Regions from separate parts of the Pseudomonas sp. Z4-7 genome, predicted to be linked through region 1. Evidence: predicted binding sites of a transcription regulator. Region 1 holds the regulator's gene; the other holds the start of a gene.
The links. Region 1 encodes FliA, which starts transcription of late flagellar genes. Its sites were predicted from a motif close to CTAAAGTTTNNNNNNNNNNNGCCGNTAA; they were not measured.
Positions count from the first base shown of each region.

Region 2: the regulator FliA is predicted to act here: its motif matches at 1,700-1,727, upstream of flgM (flagellar biosynthesis anti-sigma factor FlgM).

Region 1 covers NZ_CP071642.1:4,341,236-4,356,735, forward strand. Annotated here, with positions in the region: gene J3P91_RS19460 (chemotaxis protein CheW) at 1-567, opposite strand, end outside; gene J3P91_RS19465 (ParA family protein) at 664-1,455, opposite strand; gene motD (flagellar motor protein MotD) at 1,505-2,389, opposite strand; gene J3P91_RS19475 (flagellar motor protein) at 2,405-3,145, opposite strand; gene J3P91_RS19480 (protein-glutamate methylesterase/protein-glutamine glutaminase) at 3,145-4,281, opposite strand; gene J3P91_RS19485 (chemotaxis protein CheA) at 4,330-6,588, opposite strand; gene J3P91_RS19490 (protein phosphatase CheZ) at 6,619-7,404, opposite strand; gene J3P91_RS19495 (chemotaxis response regulator CheY) at 7,423-7,794, opposite strand; gene fliA (RNA polymerase sigma factor FliA) at 7,962-8,705, opposite strand; gene fleN (flagellar synthesis regulator FleN) at 8,702-9,532, opposite strand; gene flhF (flagellar biosynthesis protein FlhF) at 9,649-10,998, opposite strand; gene flhA (flagellar biosynthesis protein FlhA) at 11,010-13,139, opposite strand; gene flhB (flagellar biosynthesis protein FlhB) at 13,557-14,693, opposite strand; gene fliR (flagellar biosynthetic protein FliR) at 14,697-15,473, opposite strand; gene fliQ (flagellar biosynthesis protein FliQ) at 15,484-15,500, opposite strand, start outside.
Region 2 covers NZ_CP071642.1:4,644,109-4,646,992, reverse strand. Annotated here, with positions in the region: gene J3P91_RS20705 (flagellar brake protein) at 1-740, opposite strand, end outside; gene J3P91_RS20700 (flagella synthesis protein FlgN) at 833-1,300, opposite strand; gene flgM (flagellar biosynthesis anti-sigma factor FlgM) at 1,349-1,663, opposite strand; gene flgA (flagellar basal body P-ring formation chaperone FlgA) at 1,825-2,589, opposite strand; gene J3P91_RS20685 (chemotaxis protein CheV) at 2,668-2,884, shown strand, end outside.

The sequences.
Region 1 (15,500 bases):
GGCCTGGCTCGGCAGGATCCCGAGGAACCATTCCGGCTGGCCGAACAACGGCGTCAATTCCTGCCCCGCCAGGGAATAAATCGATCCCAGGCACACCAGCGGCACCGCCAGGGTCAACCCGGCCACATCGAACAACAGACACTCGAACGGCTCGGCGGCCCAGGCCGGACGGTCGTCGCCCTGCACCGGCGGCGGTGTGTTGCTCGGCGGCGGCAAGTGGATTTCCACTACCGGCGTCACCAGGCCCTGCAACAACGGTGCAACGGTCGAGACCGGCGCCAGGATCGGCGCGGGCGCTTCCATCACGGCCACCTTCGGCTTGACGAGCGGCGCCTCGACCGCTGCGGCAGTCATGGAAATCCGTGCATCACGGGCCTGCTCTTCGAGCACGGCCGCCTGGAACTCGTCCAGTACAGCTTCAGCTTCGGCTTCGACGACGGGCTCGGGCAACGCCTCGGCCGCGCTCGGCGGCGCTGGCAATTCTTCGGTCGCTTCCTGCAAGAGCCCGTCCAGGTAGGACTGCAAGGCCAGTTGCGGACGCGAGGTTGTCTTGATCGGGCGGTTCATGAGAACTGTGCGCCACTTGAAAAGGTTATCGGCATGGATACGTCAGGACTTGAGCGCCCGCAAGCAAGCACAACGGCTGTGGAAAATTTCGTCACTTCAAGCCACCTGCTGCGGAACGAGCTGCTGGGCCAGCAGATGCTTGAGAAGCGCGCGATAGGCCAGGACGCCACGGCTCTTGCCATCGAATTGCGAAGGGGTCACTCCGGCGCGGCTGGCATCGCGCAGACGCGTATCGACCGGGATATAACCTTGCCAGATGTCGTCCGGGTACATATCGCGCAGCACGCGCAGGGTACCGAGGGACGCCTGGGTGCGACGGTCGAACAGGGTCGGCACGATGTTGAACGCCAGGGATTGCTTGCGCGAGCGGTTGACCATCGCCAGGGTGTTGACCATGCGCTCCAGGCCTTTGACAGCCAGGTGCTCGGTCTGCACCGGAATCACCAGTTGCTGGCTCGCGGCCAGGGCGTTGACCATCAGTAGCCCGAGCAATGGCGGGCTGTCGATGATTGCGTAATCGAAATCCTGCCACAGCTGCGCCAGACTCTTGGCGATCACCAAGCCCAGACCGCCCTGCCCGGGCGACTGGCGCTCCAGGGTGGCCAGGGCCGTGCTCGATGGCAGCAGGGAAATCCGCTCGTCACTGGTAGACAGCAACAACTGGCCCGGCAAGCCCTCGGGCACGCTGCCCTTGTGCAGGAACAAGTCGTAGTTGCTGTGCTCCAGGCTATCGGGATCGTAGCCGAAATAGCTGGTCATCGAGCCGTGGGGGTCCAGATCGACGATGACCACGCGCTTGCCCGCCTCGGCCAGCAAACCGGCTAAAGCGATGGAGGATGTGGTTTTGCCCACACCACCTTTTTGATTGGCGACTGCCCAGACTCTCATTCGGATCGTTCCTCCCGGTCGAAACGGGTTCGACCGAGAAATAGCTCGGTTATAAAGCCGGTGACGGAGAATTGACGGCGTTCTGTCTTTCCGGCGACTTGACCGGGGTCGGTGCAGTTTGTGTGCCAGCCCGCTTCAATGCCGCATCGGGTTTTGCATTGGCGGTGCCGGTACCGGTCAGGCTGCGCCGGACATCAAGGTTGCGCGAGACCACCAGCACTACCCGCCGGTTGCGCGCGCGCCCTTCGGCGGTGGCGTTGTTGGCCACCGGCTGGAATTCGCCATACCCCACCGAGGCCAGGCGCCCGGGATTGACGCCCTGCATGGCAAGCATGCGCACAATGCTCGCCGAACGGGCCGACGACAGCTCCCAGTTGGTCGGGTACTGCGCGGTGCGGATCGGCTGGTCATCAGTGAAACCTTCGACGTGGATCGGGTTGTCGAACGGTTTCAGGATCGCCGCGACCTTATCGATGATATTGAACGCCATGTCGCTGGGCATCGCGTCGCCGCTACCGAACAGCAGGCTGGAATTGAGCTCGATCTCGACCCACAACTCATTGCCGCGCACGGTCATCTGGTTGGAGCTGATCAGGTCGCCGAACGCCGCGCTGATGTCGTCGGCAATGCTTTTCAACGGATCGCTGCCACCGGCAATGCCAGCATCAACCTGCTCGCTGTCCTTGACCAACGGCTTCGCCGGGGTCGTCGTCTTCGGCCGTTCGTCGCCGATGGGAATCGGCTTGAGAGCACGGTCCGAGTCAGTGAAAACGCCAATCAACGCTTCGGAAATGACCTTGTATTTGCCCTCATTGACCGAGGAGATCGAATACATGACCACAAAAAAGGCAAACAGCAACGTGATGAAGTCGGCGTAGGAAACCAGCCAGCGTTCATGGTTGACGTGTTCTTCACGATGTCTGCGACGCGCCATCTTCCATATCCTCCATCAGTCCATGAAGCCCTGGAGCTTCAACTCGATGGAGCGCGGGTTTTCACCTTCGGCGATCGACAAGATGCCTTCCAGCAGCATTTCGCGGTAGCGCGACTGGCGCAACGCGATGGACTTGAGCTTGGCCGCGATCGGCAGCAGCACCAGGTTGGCGCTCGCCACGCCATAGATGGTAGCGACGAAGGCCACGGCGATGCCGCTGCCCAGCTGCGACGGGTCGGCCAGGTTGCCCATCACATGGATCAGGCCCATCACCGCACCGATGATGCCGATGGTCGGCGCATAGCCGCCCATGCTTTCGAAGACTTTCGCCGCTTCGATGTCGCGACTTTCCTGGGTGTAGAAATCCACCTCCAGGATGCTGCGGATCGCTTCCGGCTCGGCGCCGTCGACCAACAATTGCAGGCCCTTGCGCGAGTAGCTGTCGGGTTCGGCGTCGGCCACCCCTTCCAGCCCCAGCAAGCCTTCCTTGCGGGCGGTCAGGCTCCAGTTCACCACGCGGTCGATGCCGCCGGCCAGGTCGACCCGCGGCGGGAACAGAATCCACACCAATACCTGCATGGCGCGCTTGAAGGCGCTCATCGGCGACTGCAACAGCGCAGCGCCTACGGTGCCACCGATCACGATCAACGCGGCCGGGCCATTGGCCAACGCGCCGAGGTGACCGCCTTCCAGGTAATTGCCACCAATGATGGCGACGAACGCCATGATGATGCCGATCAGGCTGAGCACGTCCATTACAGGCACGCCTCGACCAGATGTTTACCTATGTCGTCCAGGCTGTAGACCGCGTCGGCCAGGTCGGCCTTGACGATTGCCATGGGCATGCCATAGATCACGCAACTGGCCTCGTCCTGGGCCCAGATCGCGCTGCCGCCCTGCTTGAGCAGGCGCGCGCCCTCGCGACCGTCAGCGCCCATGCCGGTGAGGACCACCGCCAGAACTTTGTCGCCGTAGGACTTCGCCGCGGAACCGAAGGTAATGTCCACGCAAGGCTTGTAGTTGAGACGCTCGTCACCTGGCAGGATTTTCACCGCGCCACGGCCGTCGATCATCATCTGCTTGCCACCCGGCGCCAACAGCGCCAGCCCCGGCCGCAGGATGTCGCCGTCCTCGGCTTCCTTGACGCTGATGCGGCAGAGTTTGTCCAGGCGCTCGGCAAACGCCTTGGTGAACGCCGCAGGCATGTGCTGGATCAGCACGATGGGCGCCGGGAAATTCGCCGGCAGTTGGGTCAGGACCCGCTGCAGCGCCACCGGGCCGCCGGTGGACGTACCGATGGCAACAAGTTTGTAGGCCTTGCGCTTGGGTGCCGGCGACGCTGCGCTGGCCGGTGCCGAACGCGCCGGCGCCGGTGCCGGAGCACTGCGTACCGGGGCCGGATTGAAGCTGCTCGACGAGGAAGAAGACGCGGGCGCGGACGTCGGCGCAACAACCGGCGCGGGCGCCGGTGCGCTGTAGGCACTGACCCGGCGATTGCTGCGGGAAATGCTGTGGACTTTCTCGCACAGCAACTGGCGGACCTTGTCCGGGTTGCGCGAGATGTCTTCGAAATTCTTCGGCAGGAAGTCGACCGCCCCGGCGTCCAGCGCATCGAGGGTGACACGGGCGCCTTCATGGGTCAGGGACGAGAACATCAACACCGGGGTCGGGCAGCGCTGCATGATATGCCGCACCGCCGTGATGCCATCCATCATCGGCATCTCGTAGTCCATGGTGATCACGTCCGGCTTGAGCGCCAGCGCCTGATCGATAGCCTCTTTGCCGTTGGTCGCCGTACCGACGACCTGAATGCTGGTGTCCGCCGAAAGAATTTCCGAGACGCGGCGGCGGAAGAACCCCGAATCGTCCACCACCAGGACTTTAACTACCATAAACACTCCGTTAGACGAGGCGCGGCGCCAGGCCGCACCCCTCCAGAATCAAATACGCCGGGCGGCGTAGCGCTTGAGCATGCTAGGCACATCGAGAATCAACGCGATGCGGCCGTCGCCGGTGATGGTGGCGCCGGACATGCCCGGGGTGCCTTGGAGCATCTTGCCCAACGGCTTGATGACCACTTCTTCCTGGCCCACCAGTTGGTCGACGACGAAGCCGATCCGCTGGGTGCCCACCGAAAGGATCACCACGTGGCCCTCGCCCTGCTCGACATGAGCGGCGGAGCTGACCAGCCAGCGCTTGAGGTAGAACAGCGGCAGCGCCTTGTCCCGCACGATGACCACTTCCTGGCCGTCGACCACGTTGGTGCGCGACAGGTCGAGGTGGAAGATCTCGTTGACGTTGACCAGCGGGAAGGCGAAGGCCTGGTTGCCCAGCATCACCATCAGGGTCGGCATGATCGCCAGGGTCAACGGGACCTTGATGACGATTTTCGAGCCCTGGCCCTTGGTCGAGTAGATGTTGATCGAGCCGTTGAGCTGGGAAATCTTGGTTTTCACCACGTCCATGCCCACGCCACGACCCGACACGTCGGATATCTCGGTCTTGGTCGAGAAGCCCGGAGCGAAAATCAGGTTGTAGCACTCGGTGTCGCTCAGGCGATCGGCCGCGTCCTTGTCCATTACGCCGCGTTTCACCGCGATCGCCCGGAGCACGTTCGGGTCCATGCCCTTGCCGTCGTCGGAGATCGACAGCAGGATGTGGTCGCCCTCCTGCTCGGCGGCCAGGATCACCTTGCCGCTGCGGACCTTGCCCGAGGCCTCGCGCTCTTCCGGCGACTCGATGCCGTGGTCGACCGCGTTGCGCACCAAGTGGACCAGCGGGTCGGCCAGGGCCTCGACAAGGTTCTTGTCGAGGTCGGTCTCTTCACCCACCAGTTCCAGGTTGATCTCTTTCTTGAGCTGGCGAGCCAGGTCACGAACCAAGCGCGGGAAGCGCCCGAAGACTTTCTTGATCGGCTGCATCCGGGTCTTCATGACCGCGGTCTGCAGGTCAGCCGTGACCACGTCGAGGTTCGACACGGCCTTGGACATCGCTTCGTCCTGGCTGTTGAGGCCCAGGCGCACCAGGCGGTTACGCACCAGCACCAGTTCGCCGACCATGTTCATGATTTCGTCCAGGCGCGCGGTGTCGACCCGAACGGTGGTCTCGGCTTCGCTCGCCGGTTTCTCCGCAGGGGGCGCAGACGGCGCACGGGCTGGTGCCGGCGCTGCGGCGGCGGCAGGCTTGGGTGTCTCGGCCTTCGGGTCCGGTGCCTTGGCAGCGGGCTTGGGCACGGCCTTGGCGGCCGGCGCAGCAGTGGCGGCGGCAGGCGCGGCGGTGGCCGTCCCGACTTCGCTGAACTTGCCCTTGCCGTGCAATTCGTCGAGCAGTGATTCGAACTCGTGGTCGCTGATCAGGTCGCCACCGGCGGCGGCCGCGGTTGGCTTGGCCGGGGCTGGCGCAGCAGCGATGGCCGAATCCAGCGCATCGACGGCAAAGGTGCCCTTGCCGTGCAACTGGTCGAGCAACGCTTCGAATTCGTCGTCGGTGATGTCGGAGTTATCCCCCGCAGCCTTTGGCGCGGCCGGGGCCGCCGGGGCGGCAACGGCATCAGGAGCGAACTGGCCTTTGCCGTGGAGCTGGTCGAGCAACGACTCGAACTCGGCGTCGGTGATTTCATCACTGCCGGCGGCAGCGGCGGCTGGCGCCGCAGCGGTTGCGGCGGGTGCGGCCGGAGCCTCGGCCTGGGCCTTGACGGCACTCAGCGAGTCCAGCAGCGACTCAAATTCGTGGTCGGTAATGTCACCCGATTCCTCGGCAACCGGCTCTTCAGCAACAGGCTCGGCGACCGGCGCGGCTTCGTCAGCCGACTGCGGCTCCGCCAGGCGCGCCAATGCAGCAAGCAGCTCAGGCGTGGCGGGGGTGATCGGCGAACGCTCGCGCACTTCGCTGAACATGCTGTTGACCGCATCCAGCGCTTCGAGCACGACGTCCATCAATTCCGAGTCAACGCGACGCTCACCCTTGCGCAGGATGTCGAACACGTTTTCGGCAATGTGGCAGCACTCCACCAGCTCATTGAGCTGGAGGAAGCCGGCGCCTCCTTTTACAGTGTGGAAACCGCGAAAAATTGCATTGAGCAGATCCGCATCATCTGGTCGGCTTTCCAGCTCGACCAGCTGTTCGGACAGTTGCTCTAGAATCTCGCCGGCCTCAACCAGGAAATCCTGAAGGATCTCTTCATCGGCGCCGAAGCTCATTAATGGCTGCTCCTAAAATAGGGCTAAAACTCAAAATCCAAGGCTGGACAACAAATCGTCCACATCGTCCTGACCGGACACAACGTCTTCTCTTTTATCGGCATGAATCTGCGGACCTTCACCCTGAGAGAGATGTTTTTGTGGATCTTTTTCAGCAAGTATCGCCGCACGGTCGTGTTCGATGCCGGCAAAGCGATCAACCTGGCTGGCCATGAGCACCAGTTTGAGCAAATTGCTTTCCACTTCGGTAACCAACTGGGTCACGCGCTTGATCACCTGGCCTGTCAGGTCCTGGTAGTCCTGGGCCAGCAGGATGTCATTGAGATTGCTCGCCACGGCGCGGTTTTCGCTGCTGCTGCGCGTCAGGAAACCGTCGACCCGACGGGCCAACTCGCGAAACTCCTCGGCACCGACTTCGCGACGCATGAAGCGCCCCCAATCGGTACTCAACGCCTGGGCTTCCTCGCTCAGGCCGTTGACCAGCGGAGTAGCGCTTTCCACCAGGTCCATGGTGCGGTTGGCCGCGGCTTCGGTCAGCTTGACCACATACCCCAGGCGCTCGGTGGCGTCGGTGATCTGCGAGACTTCCTCGGCCTGTGGCATGTTCGGATCGATCTGGAAATTGACGATCGCGCTGTGCAGTTCACGGGTGAGCTTGCCGACTTCCTGGTACAGCCCGCGGTCACGGGTCTGGTTGAGCTCATGAATCATTTGAACCGCGTCACCGAAGCGGCCCTTTTCAAGGCTGTCGACCAGTTCGCGGGCATGTTTTTTCAGGGTCGATTCGAAATCGCCCATTGAAGATTCGTTGTCCATAGCTCCCCCGTGGCGCCGTTAACCGATGCGTTCGAAGATTTTTTCGATCTTCTCTTTCAACGCCTGGGCCGTGAAGGGTTTGACCACATAGCCGTTTACACCGGCCTGGGCCGCTTCGATGATCTGCTCGCGCTTGGCTTCGGCGGTGACCATCAGCACCGGCAGGTGCTTGAGTTTTTCATCGGCGCGCACGTGGCGCAGCAAGTCGATACCGGTCATGCCGGGCATGTTCCAGTCAGTCACCAGAAAGTCGATGCTCCCGCTGTTGAGGACTGGAATGGCAGTGGTGCCATCGTCAGCCTCGACCGTGTTGGTGAACCCGAGGTCACGCAACAGGTTTTTTATGATCCGCCGCATCGTTGAGAAGTCATCAACGATGAGGATTTTCATGTTCTTGTCCAATTCGACCTCCAAGCAGTCTTAAACGCGCCCAGCACCTGGACGCGCCATTTCAATCAATCCGGCACAACACTCGACAACGGTATGGAGTCCCACGGATGGAGACTGGCCCGGCACATGCCATGCCAGCCCCGCTCGCAGCGTCCCCACACTGCCTGTCAGCGCGCTCGCCACTCCCCCAAACGCCCCCGCAAGCGGGCCGCGCACTGGCTGTGTAACTGGCTGACCCGCGATTCGCTGACCCCCAGGACCTCACCGATTTCCTTGAGGTTCAGCTCTTCGTCGTAGTACAGCGCCAAGACCAGTCGCTCACGCTCCGGCAAATTGGCAATCGCATCCGCCAGCGCGCTCTGGAAACGTTCGTCTTCCAGGTCACGCGACGGCTCCATGTGAGCACTCGCATTGTCCTCGTGCAGCCCTTCGTGCTCGCCGTCCTGCAAAAGGTCGTCGAAACTGAACAGGCGGCTGCCCAAGGTATCGTTCAAAATCCCGTAATAATCATCGAGACTCAACTGGAGTTCGGCCGCAACTTCGTGATCTTTAGCGTCACGCCCGGTTTTAGCTTCAATCGCGCGGATTGCGTCACTGACCATACGGGTATTGCGGTGCACCGAACGCGGCGCCCAGTCGCCCTTGCGGACTTCATCGAGCATCGCTCCGCGAATCCGGATACCGGCATACGTTTCGAAACTGGCGCCCTTGCTCGCGTCGTATTTGTTCGACACTTCGAGCAGGCCGATCATGCCCGCCTGGATCAAGTCTTCGACCTGGACGCTGGCCGGCAAGCGTGCCAGCAAGTGATAGGCGATGCGCTTGACCAACGGCGCATAACGCTCGATCAGTTCGTACTGGGCGTCCCGTGCCGATTTTTTGTAGAGATGGTTGTAACCGCTGGCTGTCATAACACGGGCCCTGCCGTTTGTTGCACGAGACGCTCGACGAAAAATTCCAGATGCCCGCGAGGGTTGGCCGGCAGCGGCCAGGTATCGACCTTCTGGGCGATAGCCTTGAACGCCAGCGCGCATTTGGAACGTGGAAAAGCTTCATAGACGGCACGTTGCTTCTGGACAGCCTTGCGTACGCTTTCGTCGTAAGGCACTGCGCCGACATATTGTAGGGCGACGTCCAGGAAGCGATCCGTGACCTTCGTCAACTTGGCGAACAGGTTGCGTCCTTCCTGCGGGCTCTGGGCCATGTTGGCCAGGACGCGGAATCGGTTCATGCCATAGTCGCGGTTAAGCAGTTTGATCAGGGCGTAGGCATCGGTGATGGAGGTCGGTTCGTCGCAAACCACCAGCAGGACTTCCTGGGCGGCGCGGACAAAACTGACCACCGAGTCACCGATACCGGCGGCCGTGTCGATCACCAGCACATCGAGGTTGTCGCCGATGTCGCTGAAAGCCTGGATCAGGCCGGCGTGCTGCGCCGGCGTCAGGTGAACCATGCTTTGGGTACCGGAGGCGGCCGGCACGATGCGAATCCCGCCAGGCCCCTGGAGGAGCACGTCGCGCAGTTCGCAGCGGCCTTCGATCACGTCCGCCAGCGTGCGCTTGGGGGTCAGCCCCAGCAGCACGTCGACGTTCGCCAGGCCCAGGTCGGCGTCCAGCAGCATGACCCGTCGGCCAAGCTCTGCCAGAGCCAGGGACAAGTTCACTGACACGTTAGTCTTCCCGACGCCACCTTTGCCGCCGGTCACCGCGATCACCTGTACGGGATGCATGCTGCCCATGTTCGTTCTTTACCTTGTCTTACTTAGACGGAGGCCACATTACTGGCTGCGCGTTCGCATACGGAACAATGCATGGCAGACCATCGATGTAGGTACAAAAAATATTCATGATTACCTCAGCCGACCTGCTTGGTCGGGCTGTGGTAGATGTCAGCGAACATGTCAGCCATGGCTTCGTCGCTGGGTTCTTCCTGCATTTGCACACTCACGGCACGACTGACCAGTTGATGACGGCGCGGCAGATGCAAATCATCCGGGATCCGCGGCCCGTCGGTCAGGTAGGCCACCGGTAGTTCATGACCGATCGCCAGGCTCAACACCTCGCCCAGGCTTGCCGTTTCGTCCAGCTTGGTCAGGATGCAGCCGGCCAGCCCGCAGCGTTTGTAGCTGTGGTATGCGGCGGTTAGAACCTGTTTCTGGCTGGTGGTTGCCAACACGAGATAATTTTTTGACTTGATGCCACGCCCGGCCAGGCTTTCCAACTGCATGCGCAGGGCCGGATCGCTGGCTTGCAGGCCGGCGGTGTCGATCAGCACGACGCGCTTGCGCAGCAGTGGTTCCAGCGCCTGGGCCAGCGATTGGCCCGGATCCACATGGGTCACCGACACATTGAGGATCCGGCCCAGGGTCTTGAGTTGCTCCTGGGCGCCGATGCGGAAACTGTCCATGCTCACCAGGGCGATGCTCTGGGCGCCGTACTTGAGTACATAACGGGCGGCGAGCTTGGCCAGGGTGGTGGTCTTGCCCATGCCGGCCGGGCCGACCATGGCAATCACCCCGCCCTCTTCCAGCGGCTCGACTTCCGGCGTGGCGATCATCCGCGCCAGGTGCGCCAACAGCATGCGCCAGGCCTGGCGAGGCTCTTCGATATCGTTGATCAGTGCCAGCAGGTCGCGGGACAACGGGCCGGACAAGCCGATGCGTTGCAGGCGACGCCACAGGTTGGCCTGGGCCGGACGGCTGCCTTGCAGCTGGTTCCAGGCCAACGAGCCAAGCTGGACTTCCATCAGCTCACGCAGGCTGTTGAGTTCAAAGCGCATCGAGTCCAGGGCACGTGGGTCGACACCCGCGGCTGGCGCGGCTGGCGCCGGTACCGGACGACGCGGCTCGGCCTGGGCTGGCTCGATCAGCGGTTCGGCAGCGGTCAGCGGCAGGCCGGCCGTCAATGGCTGGCCGGCGAACAATTGACGATTGGTCCCCGCGCTGCCTTCGCCTTCGCTGCTGCGCAGGCTCAGTTCGGCCTGGGCGCTGGCGATGCGCGACTGGGTCTTGCGCAGCTCATCCTCAAGCTCCATGTTCGGAACCCGTGGGGCCAGCGCCGACAATTTGTAATCCAGGGCAGCCGTCAGCTCGACACCGCCGGCGATCCGGCGATTACCGATGATGGCTGCTTCAGCGCCCAGCTCGTCACGTACCAGCTTCATGGCCTGACGCATATCGGCGGCAAAAAAACGCTTCACTTGCATAAACCACTACCTCAGCCGTTGGGCCCTACTGTCGCAACGATGGTCACTTGCTTGTTGTCCGGTATTTCCTGGTACGCCAGCACATGCAGCCCCGGGACCGCGAGGCGACCGAATCGCGAGAGCATCGCGCGAATCGGACCGGCCACCAGCAGGATCACCGGTTGGCCTTGCATCTCTTGCCGCTGGGCTGCTTCGATCAACGAACGCTGCAGCTTCTCGGCCATGCTTGGCTCCAGCAGAACACCCTCTTCCGAGCCTTGTCCTGCCTTCTGCAGACTATTGAGCAATATCTGTTCCAACCTTGGCTCCAGAGTGATCACAGGCAGCTCAGACTCAGTGCCTACAATGCTTTGGACGATTGCGCGGGATACGCCGACTCGCACCGCAGCGACCAACGCGGCGGTATCTTGACTCTTCGAAGCGTTGTTGGCGATGGCTTCGGCGATACTGCGAATGTCGCGCACCGGGACCTGTTCGGCCAACAGCGCCTGCAACACCTTGAGCAACTGCGACAGCGACACCACGCCCGGCACCAGCTCCTCGGCCAGTTTTGGCGAGCCTTTGGCCAGTACTTGCAGCAATTGCTGGACTTCCTCGTGGCCGATCAGCTCGCTGGAGTGCTTGTACAAAATCTGGTTCAAGTGGGTCGCCACCACGGTGCTGGCGTCTACCACGGTATAACCGAGCGATTGCGCCTGGGCCCGCTGGCTGATTTCGATCCACACCGCTTCCAGGCCGAAAGCCGGATCCTTGGCGGTAATACCGTTGAGCGAACCGTAGACCTGTCCTGGGTTGATCGCCAGCTCGCGGTCAGGATAGATCTCGGCTTCGGCCAGGATCACGCCCATGAGCGTCAGGCGATAGGCGCTTGGGGCCAGATCGAGGTTGTCGCGGATATGCACGGTGGGCATCAGGAAGCCCAGGTCCTGGGACAGCTTCTTGCGCACGCCCTTGATCCGGGCCAGCAATTGACCACCCTGGTTGCGGTCGACCAGTGGGATGAGGCGGTAGCCGACTTCCAGGCCGATCATGTCGATCGGCGTCACATCGTCCCAACCCAACTCCTTGGTTTCCATGGCCCGCGCCGGCGATGGCAGCAGTTCCTGCTGACGCTTGACCTCTTCCAGCGCCTGGACCTTTTGCCCGTTCTGCTTTTTCCAGAACAGGTAGGCGCCACCAGCAGCCAGGGCAGCCATGCTCAGGAACGACACGTGGGGCATGCCCGGCACGATACCCATCACCGCCATCAGGCCGGCCGCCACGGCCAGGGCCTTGGGCGAAGCGAACATCTGGCGATTGATCTGCTTGCCCATGTCTTCGGAGCCCGAAGCACGGGTCACCATGATCGCGGCAGCTGTGGATAACAACAGTGATGGCAATTGCGCCACCAAACCGTCACCGATGGTCAGCAAGGCGTAGACCCTGCCAGCATCACCGAACGTCATACCGTGCTGGAAGATACCGACGGCCATCCCGCCGATGAGGTTGATGAACAGAATCAGCAGGCCGGCGATGGCGTCGCCACGCACGAACTTGCTCGCACCGTCCATGGAACCGTAGAACTCGGCCTCCTGAGCCACGTCAAGACGACGAGCCTTGGCCTGGTTCTGATCGATCAGGCCGGCGTTGAGGTCGGCGTCGATCGCCATCTGCTTGCCGGGCATCGCATCGAGGGTGAAACGCGCGCTCACCTCGGAAATCCGCCCGGCACCCTTGGTCACCACGACGAAGTTGATGATCATCAGGATGGCGAAAACCACGATACCGACCACGTAGTTACCGCCGATCACCACTTCACCGAAGGCCTGGATCACCTTACCGGCGGCAGCGTGGCCGTCCTGGCCGTGGAGCATGACCACGCGAGTGGACGCCACGTTCAGCGCCAGGCGCATCAGCGTCGCCACCAGCAGGATGGTTGGAAACACCGCGAAATCCAGCGGCCGCAGAGCGTATACGCAAACCAGCAGTACCACGATGGACAGCGCAATGTTGAACGTGAAGAACACGTCGAGCAGGAACGGCGGTATCGGCAGCATCATCATGGCAAGCATGACCAGCAGCAACAGCGGCACACCCAGATTCCCCCGGCTGAGGTCGGCTACGTTGCTGCGTGCGGTGCTGAATAACTGAGAGCGATCCACCAATATTCCCCGTTCCTGTGAAGCAAACTTTTGACGCCCGGAGGGGGCGCAGACGGGGTATTGCAAGAAGCTTTCCAACTTTTGCAAAAGCTTGGAATAGAAAGGCCGAAGCGACTTCAACCCTGTGGGAGCGAGCCCGCTCGCGAAAGCGGTTTGTCAGTCGGCGCCTGTATCGACTGGATCGGCGCATTCGCGAGCAGGCTCGCTCCCACAGGGTAATACGGTTCACTTGAGAAGAAAGGGTACCCGTGGCGAGGGAGCTTGCTCCCGCTCGGCTGCGAAGCAGTCGCAAACCGGCGGGTGCGGCGTGTCTGATGCCCCGCATCTGGCGGGTTTTGGGGCCGCTTCGCGGCCCAGCGGGAGCAAGCTCCCTCGCCACGGGTTTGTCGATGCCCTAAGGGAATAGCATCGGCTGAATTAGGAATCGCGCCGCAAATCCGGCGGGATCGGCAGGTCCTTGAGCGGTTCGGGACGCTTGCCCTTGCCGGCGCGGTGCTGGCGGATCTGGTAGACGTAGGCCAGCACCTGGGCCACAGCCAGGTACAGACCTCCGGGAATTTCCTGATCGAGTTCGGTGGAGTAGTAGATCGAGCGCGCCAGCGCCGGCGATTCGAGCAGCATCACTTCGTTGGCAACGGCGATTTCGCGGATCTTCAACGCCAGGAAATCACTGCCCTTGGCCAGCAGCACCGGCGCATTGCCTTTTTCAGGATCGTATTTGAGCGCCACCGCATAGTGGGTCGGGTTGGTAATGACCACGTCGGCGTCGGGAATCGCCGCCATCATGCGCCGCTGGGAGACCTCGCGCTGCAATTGGCGAATCCGCTGCTTGACCTCCGGCTTGCCCTCCGCGTCCTTGTGCTCGTCGCGCACTTCCTGCTTGGTCATCATCAGCTTCTGCTTGCTCTGATAGAGCTGGATTGGCACATCGATGGCGGCGATCAGGATCAAACCGCAAGACATCCACAACGTGCTCCATCCCACCAGCTGCACGCTATGAATGATGGCCTGTTCCAGCGGTTGATGGGCGATGCGCAGCAGATCGTCGATGTCGCCCTCCAGCACCACCAACGCGACGGACAGGACCAGCAGGAACTTGCCAAAAGCCTTGAGCAGCTCCACCAGCGCCGTGGTGGAAAACATGCGCTTGATGCCGGCGGCCGGGTTCATCCGGCTGAACTTGGGTGCCAGGCTGCCGGCGGCGAAGAGCCATCCGCCCAGCGAAATCGGGCCGATGAATGCCGCCAACAATAAAAAGATCAGCACGGGCTGAATCGCCAGAAGCGCGATCTTGCCCGAATGCAGCAAGTACTGCGTCATGGCGCCAGGGCTCAGCAACACTTCCCGGGGCAAGGAAAAATTCAGGCGCATGATCTCCAGCAGTTCCAGCGCCAGATCGCCGCCATAGATCAGCAAGCCGCCAGCGCCGGCAAGCATGATCGCCAGGGTGTTGAGCTCCTTGGAGCGGGCGATCTCGCCTTTCTCGCGGGACTCCCTGGTGCGTTTCTCCGTGGGGTCTTCTGTCTTGTCCTGACCGCTTTCGCTCTCAGCCATGGTTCAGCGCGCCTGTGCCATGTCGCGTAGCAGCTGCAAGGCCTGGGTGGCCAACGGCTGATACTGGTTGAGAATATCCCCCAGGCTGACCCAGAAGATCACCATGCCCAGCACCAGCGTGAGGGGGAAGCCGATGGAAAAAATGTTCAGCTGCGGCGCCGCGCGGGTCATCACGCCAAAAGCGATGTTGACCACCAGCAGCGCGGTGATGGCTGGCAATACCAGCAGCATCGCCGCCCCCAGGACCCAGCCGAGCTTGCCGGCGATGTCCCAGAAATGATTGACCAGCATCGCACTGCCCACCGGCATTGTGGTGAAGCTCTCGGTGAGCACTTCAAACACTACCAGATGCCCGTTCATGGCGAGGAACAGCAATGTCACCAGCATCGTCAGGAACTGCCCGATAACCGCGGTGTTGACGCCGTTGGTGGGGTCGATCATGGAGGCGAACGCCATGCCCATCTGGATCGAAATAATTTGCCCGGCCACCACAAACGCCTGGAAGAACAGCTGCAGTGAAAACCCCAGCAGGACACCAATGAGGATCTGCTCGGCCACCAGCATCAGCGCACTGAGGTCAAGGGCATTGACCGGCGGCATCGGCGGCAGTCCGGGCGCGATGACAACGGTGATTGCCACGGCCAGGTACAGGCGCACACGGCCTGGCACCAGGGTCGTGCCGAAGACCGGCATGCTCATCAGCACGGCGGTGACGCGAAACAGCGGCAGGATAAACGACGCCACCCAGCTGCTGATCTGGGTGTCCGTCAGTTCGAGCATCGACATCGGGTCAGCCGATCAACTGGG
Region 2 (2,884 bases), 300 kb from region 1:
TCGTCTTTGTCGAACCGACGGGCTTCACGCTGCAATTGATACACGAAGCGTTCGACCTGGCGCTGCACCAGGCCGCTGATGTTGTGAAAGCGCACACCGGCGAAGGTGGTATTGATCCGCTCTTCAAAATGCAGGTAGCGCAGTTCGACCGGCGCGGTCATGTTGCCGAAGGGCAGGGCGGCGACAAAGCGTTCGTAGACCTGGCCCAGTTGCAGGCGTGCGGTAATGTCGCCATCGAAGCGCAGCTTGCAGCCGGTTGCGGAAATATCCAGCAGTTTGCCGTTCACCGGTGACTTCAGCTTGTCGCCACCCAGTTCAACATTCACCAGTTGCGCCAGTTTCAGTGCGGCCCGGAAGGCGTTGCGGCGTTGGTGGTAAACCACTTCTTCAGGCAGGGCGCCGCGGTAGCAGCGGCCGTCCTTCGAGTCCTGGATAGTCAGGGGCCCGTTGCCTTCCCACGCGATGCGCACGCCGTCATGAAAACCCTCGACCCGAAACGGCTCGCCTGCCAGCAGGAAACGCTCGCCGTCCCGTGGGATCATTTCGTCCAGGGCGATGGTGTTGGTCTCGCGATCGACATCCACCAGGTAGCTCTGGAAACGCTGGGTGCGCTCATGAAAGGTAATGATCAGGGGGTCGTGGCTCTCTTGCAGCATCCGCAGGTTGCCGGAGATTTCCAGGGGAGTGGTGAGGACCATGGGCGGCTGCGGAGCATCATCCGCGTTTGTGGCATTGAACACGGTGGGTCAATCTCCAGGCAAAATACGACTACAAAGAGCCAGCATTTTGCCAGCATGTATCGCGCGTTGATAGTGCGCAGGCATCGTTCATTTCACGCCTGGCTGAGCGGACGGTGCTTGACCATTTTAGCGGTCGAACCGCGAGCGTCGTAGAGCGTAGGGATTTCGCCGCCATTGAGGATCCGCAACTGGTTGGCGGTAGCGACTTGCTGCATCTGGATGGATTGACCGTTGCGGGCGTTGGCGGCCTGGCACTGGCTGAGCAGGTCATTGAGCACCGCGCTTTGCGACAACAGCTGATCGCCAACCGACGACTGGCTGGCCAGTTGCGCGAGGCCGTTGTTGTCAGCGGGCAGGTTGAGGCTGGCGAGAATCTCGCTGCGCTTGCGGCCATGCTGATCGAGCAAAATGATCAATGCCTGTTTCTGCGCCAGAAGATTTTCCAGCAGAGGCATATCCCGCCCGTGCAATGCCAGGGCTTCGGTCTGCAACAGCTCCAGCAATTGTTGCGCCGGGGCAAAGTCGTCGATGATCAATTGCAACAAATTAGTATCGTGCATGGCTGGCCTTGGGTCTTAAGCGTCCAAAAGCCTGGCGCTGGCATCAGCCTAGCGCTGGGCTTCGAAGTTGAGCAGTTTGCTGGCTACACGGTTGCTGTCGACTTTATAGCTGCCATCGGCGATTGCTGCTTTCAACTGCGCCACGCGGGCGTCGTCGACGACAGGTTGATCGCGCAGCTTGTCAGTGACCTTCTGCAACTGCTGAGCCTCATTGCTGAGGTGTACCGACTCCCCGTTGTTGACAGTGGCGGCCTTGTCAGCCGGCTTGGACTTGTCGGTTTCGACGGTTTCCTTGCTGGCGCCAGTGCGCGTTGTGCCTGTCAGCGGCGAGGAGCTGTTTAAACGATTGAAATCGATGACCATGGTAAAAAACCTCTGGGTATTTGGACGCTTGCCATGTTTTCGGCCATTCCCAAAATAACTTTAGGCTCATTTATCAAATGAACGTGCGCACGTCTGCGCTTGCCTTTGCGTAAGGCACAGTCTAGGGAACACCGAGGTCAAGCGCCAGCCTGTCTACCCCGTTACATGGCCACTTCCACGTGGCCGGGCGCTATCACCTGCGCCTTGATTACCCGTTTCGAATTGAGGTTCTTTACCCGAATCTGCTCGCGTACGCCGCCATTGGCCAGCGCCTCGCCGGGCATCCGCACGGCCAGGGTGCCGCTGCGGGCGGTAATGACGACCTGGTCGCCCTTGCGGATCACTTCGGCCTGTTCCAGGTGCACGAGGGTGACGACCTGATCGGCGACCATTGGTCGGACAAGTTTCTGCCCGATGGCCTGATCGACGGACGTCAGGAAACCCTGGCTGATCTGGCTGATGTCGCGTTCACGCAGCATTACGTCCTGGGGCTCGACAATCCCGGCGCGCTTGAGCGGACGGGTGGTCGTGACGATCTCGCGGAACAGCCGCACTTGAGCGGGCACAAAAACCGTCCAGGGCGCGGCGCTGTCGCAACGTACCTTCACCGTGACCCGACCCAGGGGCCTGGCCGGGCTTTCCAGCGAGGCAGTCAATTCCTTGTCGCACATCGGCATGCGCAGGCGCGGATCGAGCTGGTTGACTTCGATCTCGTAGCGACCTTCGGTTTGACTGGTTGCCAGATAGTCTTCTACGGTGAATTCAAGAAAGCCCTGCGTGACGCCGATAAGGAGATCAGGCAAGGTAACCGGCACATCAGCGACGGCGCGTCCGCCGACCGCGAACAGGCAGACGGCCAACAGTGCACCGAGCCAATGGCGGCAGTGAGTGGTCAGGCGTCGAGAAAATGTCGTTTGTGCGTTCATGCCGGTTCAATAGCAAGCCCCGTGCCGTTTAGTGATGAATGCGCGTCGGACACATTAGCGTTAGGTAGGAGTCAGGGCATGGCGGGAGTGATGGATTCGGTAAACCAGCGCACACAGCTGGTCGGTCAGAATCGCCTGGAGCTGTTGTTGTTCCGTCTCGATGGCCAACAACTGTATGGGATCAACGTATTCAAGGTCCGCGAGGTGCTGCAATGCCCTAAACTGACCCTGATGCCGAAATCCAGTCCCGTCGTGTGCGGTGTGGCGAATATCCGGGGTGCGACCATCCCGATTC